DNA from 2 places in the Brevibacillus sp. 7WMA2 genome. Region 1 is predicted to be linked to the other one. Evidence: predicted binding sites of a transcription regulator. Region 1 holds the regulator's gene; the other holds the start of a gene.
The links. The regulator LexA, encoded in region 1, represses DNA repair genes until DNA is damaged. The targets are predictions, from matches to a motif close to CGAACATATGTTCG.
Positions count from the first base shown of each region.

Region 2: a site for LexA is predicted at 2,323-2,336, ahead of GOP56_RS09010 (ImmA/IrrE family metallo-endopeptidase). Genes of this name have one in related genera too.

Region 1 is NZ_CP048799.1:1,913,652-1,918,130, reverse strand. It holds gene GOP56_RS07235 (aminoacyl-tRNA deacylase) at 1-268, shown strand, start outside; gene GOP56_RS07230 (hypothetical protein) at 407-820, opposite strand; gene GOP56_RS07225 (DUF456 domain-containing protein) at 1,172-1,660, shown strand; gene lexA (transcriptional repressor LexA) at 2,037-2,657, opposite strand; gene GOP56_RS07215 (cell division suppressor protein YneA) at 2,818-3,201, shown strand; gene GOP56_RS07210 (DUF896 domain-containing protein) at 3,280-3,468, shown strand; fluoride riboswitch at 3,527-3,586, shown strand; gene crcB (fluoride efflux transporter CrcB) at 3,646-4,026, shown strand; gene GOP56_RS07200 (hypothetical protein) at 4,116-4,295, opposite strand.
Region 2 is NZ_CP048799.1:2,290,717-2,295,195, reverse strand. It holds gene GOP56_RS09025 (MarR family winged helix-turn-helix transcriptional regulator) at 1-347, opposite strand, end outside; gene GOP56_RS09020 (YolD-like family protein) at 467-817, shown strand; gene GOP56_RS09015 (hypothetical protein) at 1,085-1,366, shown strand; gene GOP56_RS09010 (ImmA/IrrE family metallo-endopeptidase) at 1,669-2,286, opposite strand; gene GOP56_RS09005 (GTP pyrophosphokinase) at 2,456-3,097, opposite strand; gene GOP56_RS09000 (DUF2500 domain-containing protein) at 3,394-3,780, opposite strand; gene GOP56_RS08995 (stage II sporulation protein M) at 3,854-4,479, opposite strand, start outside.

The DNA.
Region 1 (4,479 bases):
GGATCGGGCTAGTACATCACGAGTAAGTAAGGGACTCAATATAAAAAGACCTCGTTTGGCAGATGAAAAGGAAGTATTAGTAGCAACAGGTTATCCAGCCGGTGGGGTCCCTTCTTTTGGATTTGAGGCGATTTTTTTGGTTGATCCGAAAATAACAGAATTAGAGTATGTTTATACGGGAGGGGGCTCTCCTCATTCATTAGTGAAAATAAAGGTAGAAGATTTAGTAAGATTAAATAACGGAAAATTGATGCGTGTAAGAAAATAGGCGATGCGATACAGCTAGCATTAAGGCATTTCCTCGCATACGACAGCCCATTCTCCTACACCAATTTTTAGGGAATGCAGAGGCTGTAAGAGCTGATACTGATCAGTGAAGGTGCTGCGTGATAACGTGATAAAAAGACTAGTGAATCGTCACGTTGCCTGTAATAGGAACAGGTTTTATGCTAGCGTTTTGCAGAATAACAATCCAATGTGAATGTCGTGGGACGGTTACAGTAGAGCCTTTTGGGTAGATTTTTTCAGCTCCGTAGGTATTTGCATTCAGTAGATACCAGCCCAATGAATCTACTTTCTTATCAAACGTAACCGTTACGCTACCACCTTTCGCAAGGAAAAAAGGGCCTGTAACACCAGCTTCCCCATAACCTCTATCCCATTCCTTTACCGTTAGTGCAAATGGAATAGAATATTGGCTGTAAGCATTACTACTAATCGTTACTTTTGTTGTGCTATGCTTATCTAAAGCCGCGTAGCTAGTCGAGGACAGTAAGAAAACAAGTGGTACTGCTAATAAAGAACAAACGATTTTGTGCATCTTGTAACCTTCCTTTCCGAAATAGGATATACAGGCTTGGAGCGGGGACAATTTAGTATATAGTATTAATTTCTCCAAATGTTATATTTTTCCTGTTATCCATATACCTTTTTCTTGCTGTCCTTTTGCCTGTATGAAGTGGAAAAAGGAACTGGTAAAAGAGCGCTATAGGTAAATAGGTCAGGCTTTGCTAAAAATGAGATCATAAAAAAGAGCAGAATCATGTATATGTAGGAAAAGACACGTTTCGCAAACAAGAAAAGGAAACTCCTAAGTAAAAATGAAACGTAGGAGGGCACTGAAACGTACATATAGAAAACGGGTCAGATGCAACAAAGAGGGGGGTTAAACATGGATGTTTTATTATGGTTGATTGTTATACTTCTATTCGGTGTAAGTATTGCTGGTATTTTCTTCCCAGTGTTACCTGATACGATTATGTTATGGGGCGGTTTTTTACTATATCAATTCGCGATTGCAGAGCCTGGAGCAGGATTACCGGTTTCCTTCTGGTGGGGAATGGGGATTTTGAGTGTGGTGTTATTTGGTGCTGACCTATTGACTAATATGTACTTTGTTAAAAAATATGGTGGCTCAAAAGCATCAGCAATCGGGTCAATATTAGGTGTTATTATTGGTGTACTTACGTTTCCGCCATTTGGTATGATTATTCTCCCATTTGTATTTGTATTATTAATTGAAATGCTGATGCAAAAACAACCGGCAGAACGAGCTTTTAAGATAGCGATAGGAAGTCTTATAGGTTTCTTTAGCAGTGTCATTATGAAAATCTCTATCCAACTCATCATGATTATCTGGTTCTTTATTGTTGCTTGGTAAAACTTATTGTGGATCGTTACATTGGATTTTGAGTGTTGATCCATTCCATAAAACCGAGATTGTCAAATTCTCTATCATTTCCTGTAGGGAAACCGGCAATCTCGGTTTATTTGTGTTTACACATCAGAATTAGAGAAGGCTTGTTTGAAGATTTGCTAAAAAGAAACACTGTTTTAAGTGGCTATGCAGCTAATTTACACCTAAATATAAGTCCAATAGTAGGAGAAACACGAAAGGTATCAAGGAGATAGGTAGAGTGGGGCATAAAATAAACCGTTACAAACAATAAATTTGAGCAGTAAAAAACTCTTGGCGAGTATGATCCTCACCAAGAGTTTGTACGTGTAAGCACGTGAGAAGTTAAAAATCCAATGCACTAGTGGAAAAGGCGGTAAACGCCAATTACTTTACCTAAAATCGTCACATTATCTAAAATGATTGGTTCAAGCTGTGAGTTTTCCGGTTGTAGACGGAAGTGGGTTTTCTCTTTAAAGAAACGTTTTACAGTTGCTTCATCCTCTTCGGTCATGGCTACCACGATATCCCCGTTGTTAGCTACATTTTGTTGGCGGACAATTACATAATCGCCATCTAAAATGCCTGCTTCGATCATGCTCTCTCCCATAACGCGCAACATGAACACATTGTCAGACGTAACGATGTTTTCTGGCAATGGAAAATATTCTTCCACCTGTTCAATAGCTGTAATAGGTTGACCTGCCGTTACCTTACCAACCACTGGTACTCGAACGATGGAGCTTTCATAATCGTCCTGTAGACGAGTCTCGTCCAATAATTCAATGGCACGTGGCTTAGTAGGATCGCGGCGGATTAAGCCTTTCTTTTCAAGTCTTGCGAGATGACCGTGAACAGTGGAACTGGAAGCTAGTCCTACGGCTTCACCGATTTCTCGAACAGACGGGGGATAACCTTTATCTTTTACTTCCTTACGAATAAAATCAATGATCGCTTGTTGGCGATTGGAGAGTTTGGACATTTCGAACACCTCATTCTCTCGATCCAGATATTTTCTACATTATACCATGAGAATTTGCGTTCGACAAACATTAGTTCGATTCTTTTGCTTGACAGGAATATTTGTTCGCATTATGATGATGTTATCAAAATGAGAACAAACGTTTGTGAGGGTGATGATAATGATGGTACAATCTAGCAATTGTCAGAATCTATATAAAGATAAAACAAAAACAATGACGAGTAAGAACACATTGGTACATCATAGAAAAGGGATAACGCGAGGGCAAGCAATCGTAACGTTATTGCTGATCATAGTATCCTTTGCAGCAGGCAGCATGATTTTTGGAAAAGAGAAGGTGGCTATTGCGGCTCCCCATACACAGCAGGCAGCTATAGTCATTACAATTCAGCCAGGTGATACGCTGTGGAGTATTGCACAAGCTTATCAACAGGAATCCGGGCTATCAGCTAGAGAGCTAATGGATGAGATCATGAAACAAAATCAGTTAGATAGCCCCATGATTTATGCAGGAAATAATCTAGCTATTCCAGTATACCGATAAGCGGGAGCCATAATTTATATCTCCTCTCCTTTGGTCTTGTGTTATAATAAAGAGAAGTTAGTTGAGGAGGTATCACCATTGGTTACTGATGCAGAAGTAAAACGTATTAATGAATTAGCCAAGAAATCGAAGGGTGTTGGCTTAACTCCAGAAGAAAAAACGGAGCAACAAGTTCTTCGTCAAAAATACATTGATGCTATGAAGGCTTCCTTGAAATCTAGTTTAGATTCGATCCGTTATGTAGAGGATGAGGAACCTAAGCACTAGTCTATGTGATTTTTCAAAATGATCCGTAGCAATAGTGCTGTGAAACAGGTTTTTACAAGTAAATAGAGGCGATGGAGTTCGCCCTAAGCGCCAATAGGCTAATGACTCCTACCAGTAATATTACTGGTAGGAGTTTGTTTGTATATATGTGAAAAATAGTGGAAAAGGAGAGAATGCATGTCTTTTTTAATTGTTGGACTATCAGGAATGTTGGGGGCTGTATCCCGATATTTAGTAGGAGCATGGACAGCGGGCTGGTGGGATCTCTCGTTTCCTTTAGGTACGCTAGTAGTCAATTTCATAGGCTGTATCGGATTGGGAGCTCTCAATCAATATCTCTTAACCCGAAATCAACTGCCCGCTTGGTTTACCTTAGGAGTAGGAACAGGGTTTATTGGTTCTTTCACGACCTTTTCGACTTTTAGTGTAGAGACACTTACCCTTTGGCATCAGCATCAATATGTACTTGCCATTTGCTATGTACTGGCTAGTCTATGGGGTGGTTTACTGATGGTATGGCTTGGCTTTCATATCAAATGGAAAACGAAAAAGAGTTAGTTGTACTTAATCCTTTCAATTGAAGTCAATTGAAGCTGGAAATGGTGTACCTCTTCTAGCCACTACTTTTGTAAATGGTGTATTAACAACTATGGTGTAAAAATAGTTCTTATCATTTTGCTTTTATCTGGATCACTGAGTACTGGCCATAGATCTGGAAGCTTAAGCATTAATTCAAACGCATCAGAACTTGATGCACTTGCTTTCATTTGTTTATTAATAGCTTCCAGATCATTTAATGACTGAGTTTTTAAATCACGTTCCTCCATTGTCCGCTTACGTAATTCTTCAACTGTTAGAAGCTCCTCAACAAATGCAAATTGCCATCTCTTTTTGCTTTCCTGAAGTTTATGTAGCTGCTTCTCAACATCATTTTTAGCAGTTTCTAATTGTGATTTCTTCTTAATCTAATTCTTTAGCGAGTTTCTTGATGAAAAAACTTACTGATACCAA
Region 2 (4,479 bases), 380 kb from region 1:
ATCGTTTGTTGCTCGATGGGGAGTGTCTGTTTGACCATTTCTTTGCCAGCATCGGTTAAGAAAAGCAAAAAAGCGCGGCGATCATTTTCAGACGTTTTTTTGTGAATCAAGCCTTTTTTATACAGTGCATCTAAAATTCGGGTTGTTGTTGGTTGATCTTTAGATGTACGGTGTGCTAGTTCTTTTTGATTGATCCCGTCTTGTTTATCCAATTGATACAGAAGGGAAAATTGCTCCGTCGTAATGTCAAAATCCTTTAAGCGTGAAGAGAGCAGATAAACGATTTTGCGGTAGGTCTGCCCCAGCATAAAGCCGATAGAGTCCTCCGAAACAATTTGTTTGGTCAAAGGGGCTCCTCCTTTCTTCAAAAATACTTGCTACAACAATTATATGTATGACAACTATTCTTGTAAATATCTGTACTTTTTGTATAAGTAAAAAATGGAAAAAGAAAGCAGTGACGATCATGAAAAATAAGCCTGTTTCCAAGAAGGAAAATCTTTTTGCGACTAGCCGATTTATTTTGCCAGAGCATCGGGAGCTATATCTGCGAATGAAAGCAGAGCAAGAGAGATACTGTCCGCCTAATCTAGATGAAGAGGATCGTGCCAGTATTAGCGCCACATTATTTCAAGGCTTACAACAAAAGCGTTTGCTGACATTGCGTTATTACGATGATACGGGGGAGAAATGCATGATCGGGCATGCTCTGCATGTTGATCCTGTATCACAACGACTTAAGCTGCAGACAAAGCACGGGGTGTCCTGGATTAGCTGCCAGACGATTCTGGCGGCTGAAGTGGAGGATAGCTGGTAAAAGTTTGTAGGGGTCTGGAAAATAATTTGAGGAAAAAAATAAAATAAACCTAAGTAAATATCATGGAAATAGAGAGAAAATGAGTAGTAACGCAAAAAATCATGATCGGCCAAGATTGAACGATCTATTTTACGTTTCTAATTGAATTTATGGATTTTTCGCTGGAATTTTGCGTGAAAATGCATTTTGCGTTGGAAAGCGTTTTGGCTGTATTGTATGTAACGTGAGATTTTTACGAAAACACGTGAGCACAAAAGGGGATTATAAATGTTAGCACAAGAGATGGGCATGGTTTTAACCAAGCACGCGGAAGTAATGGATGCGAAGCGTTGGGCGAATCTGATTGAACAGATGGAAAAGAAGGGCTTGTACGTCGTGATCGAGACGGATACCAACTGCCGCATGCTCAGTCCACTAGGTGGATTGATGCCGATGCCTTCAAAGAATCAACAGCTGACGGTTTTGACAGAAGAAGAATTGCTAGCAAAAGGCTTAGATATTGGCCACCATATTGTTAAAAAGCAAGTAGATGTCGCTAGCGGATCATAAAAGAATCAATCTAAACAAATAACTACAATAAAAGCTATTAATGAAACTAATGACACAAATGTAGCTGAGATAAGGCTCTCTTTCATGGGAAGAGAGCCTTTATTTCTACTCTATATGTTGGCCTCTTTTCACCTACTAATAGGCTAGCTTCTAGATAGTTTGCAGATGTCTAAAAAATAACAGACTGACTCGGATGAGCCAGCCTGCATACGTGCTTTTGATAAAATGTATACATGAAAATAAAAATGCTAAGAAGCTACATATGTATGGAAAATAAGAAAAAATATAAATGACAAAGTAGTCTAATCCCACTCCCTCGACAGCTGTTTTTGCAATTGACTAAGCAGGCGCTTCGTTTCGGGAGTAAGAGAAGGTCTCTTCAGAGCTGACCTTTGTTTTTGCTGATATACCATCATACTCCATTCTTGTTCCTGTGCTAGCCAGATTCGGCGCTTGATCTGCTCCCAGCGGCGGGAGGCCAATGAGATGGGGACCCGAAAAGCTAGAGCTAGCTGGTGTAACCAATCCCGTTCGTATTTAGGCATGGGTAAGGTTTGAAGCAAATAAAAAGGCATAGCTGCATACAACTGAAAGTGTCCGGCTTGCATTTCCTGTAAGTCGCGTAAAGCAGGTGGCAATGACAACTGATTGCCAGAATGGCGCAACGGGTGACATAATTCATGAAAAAATTCGGCTCGTCGATCTACCTCTGAGAGATGCTGATGTAAAAAAATCAGAAAGTCTCCACTATTCTCGCACCATCTTACGTGGGATGGTAATCTTGTAAAAGCAATTTCTCCTCCAAATAACTCTGCAATCTCTTCCAGATGTAATTCCTCAGGAGCTAGAAATCCATGTCGTTGATACCTAGCTGTAATCCATTCCTCTAAGGGTGTCATTTGATATAATTCGAGATTCATGAAAACCTCCTCCCTCTAAATTATACCCTAAAAATAGGAATATTTGTTCGGGTTCTAGGGAAATATCCTGCTTAATTTTATATGATGGTCGTATATAAGAAAAAAAAGGATAATTGCAAGCGTACGGGACGCGTCCAATTATCCTTTTTCTTTTGTACGGGGAGAACAGCTATGCCTTGGCTCCGGCAACTACTTTAAATTCTTTCCCATTTAAGATTTCTTTACGCAATCGCAGCATTTTTTGATCCAAGCTATTTGCTGCCTCAGCGGCCTCAGTCAATTCATGTAAGACATAAGGCGGCACCTGCTTGTCGTACTTATAGTACAAAATATGCTCAAGGCTCGCCCAGAAATCCATAGCTAAGGTCCGTAGTTGAATTTCTGCATTTACCCATTGTGTTCCTTCATTTAGAACGAGAGGGACCTGAACGATGAGATGCAGGCTTTGATAGCCATTTGGCTTTGGAGAGGCTATGTAATCCTTAATCTCAACAAGGCGCAAATCCTCTCGCTGTTTAAAATGATCCGCAATGCGATAAATGTCTTCAACAAAGGCACAAACGATTCGAACACCAGCTACATCAAACAGCTTGTCTCGCACGCTTTCTAAAGTCTTTGGCAAACGTTTACGTTCTAGCTTTTTCATGATACTAGCCGGTTCTTTTAAACGCGTTTTAATATGTTCAATAGGGGAATATCCATCTTGCAGCTTCCATTCTGTATTCACGATCATGATCTTCGTTTCCAACTCGCGTAAAGCAAATTGATAATGAAAGGCCATGTTTTTCCAGACATCCATATTTTCTAGCATAGGTACGCTCCTTGTATTTCTGTGACTTGTATGCAAGCCTAAATCCAATTCATAGGCACGGTGAGCAAAATTAATTTATTGTACGTGATGATTGTACCTGATGGTTGTGGGAGAAATGTGTAAGCGGCGAAAAAGGACGTTGCTGATTGAAACAGCAACGTCAGATCAGGGAAATATGACATCATTTCAAACAAACAGGCGCTCGTCTTTTTGCAATCAACAGTCTAGACCATTTAACCAATATTTTTACCAAGAAACAATAACAGCTTCATGTATGATCAATGTAAAATGGAGTATTAAGCCGAAGTAGTTTGACGCTGAAAGCCTTTAAAACGTGTTCCTTGATAAGAAACGATACCATGGTCTCCCTCAGCTAGCAGTCCGTATTGAGATCCAGACAATTGAAATTCTTTGCGTTCACCACTCACTAATTCAAAGGTTACATAATATGAAGTGTGGGAAGCATGATTTCCAGAACCGCCAGACACTTGAACCCGCTTTGAAACAATGTGAGCTTGTTTATTTTCGACAGGAGAATGATTATTAGTTGTCCAGGTAAATAGAGCACGACCAATCACAAAAATAAAGCCACCAATTACAATCACAGGAATCACGTTAGCCATAAAAGAGAACGTAAAATCAAACATGGGTGAACCAAGCTCAAGTGGATTAGAAAAAAACAAAATGGAATCCTCCTAATTACAAAAATAGGGAATATTCACTTGTATTATAGCATAAGTAGCAGCGGTTTACAGTTTATACGACCTTGTGAATCAGAATGGGTGTCACATAGCCTTCAATAAGTGCTGCGAGCAAGACAAGCGGTAAAATAACCAAAATATAGGTTTTAAGTGACTGGAGGATCGCATTTTTAACAGAATACTGATGTCGATTGCGCGAAAATAGGCGGCGAAACACAGTAAGACTAAGAAAAATGCCAACACTTCCACTTAAGAAAATAGCAATCATCTCAATAATGCCATGAGGGAGGATTCCGTAAACTAAGATATCTATCCAAGGCTGGTTCTGAATCGCAACAGACGCAAGTAAAATACTAATCGTGCTAATGGTGATAATACCTGAAAAGGCAGGTAAAACAATTAGCGGAATGATTCCGATCACCACGGACAGAAGGGTTGCTTGCGTATTATTTTTAAAAATAGACCAGAAAAAATTGGTGGGTGTTCCGCCCGACTTGATCCCTTTTGCCTCAAAGGCTTGAGCAAGTGTAGTCAACAGATCTTTAACCGTTTGCGGATTTTTTACAATGAGCATATAAAAAACAACAGCGGTGACTAAAGCCACGAATGTAACAATCCAAAAACCTTTCTTGTAATCTTTGCGGAAATGTTCCCATTCTTGGGCATACAAATCACGAAGCA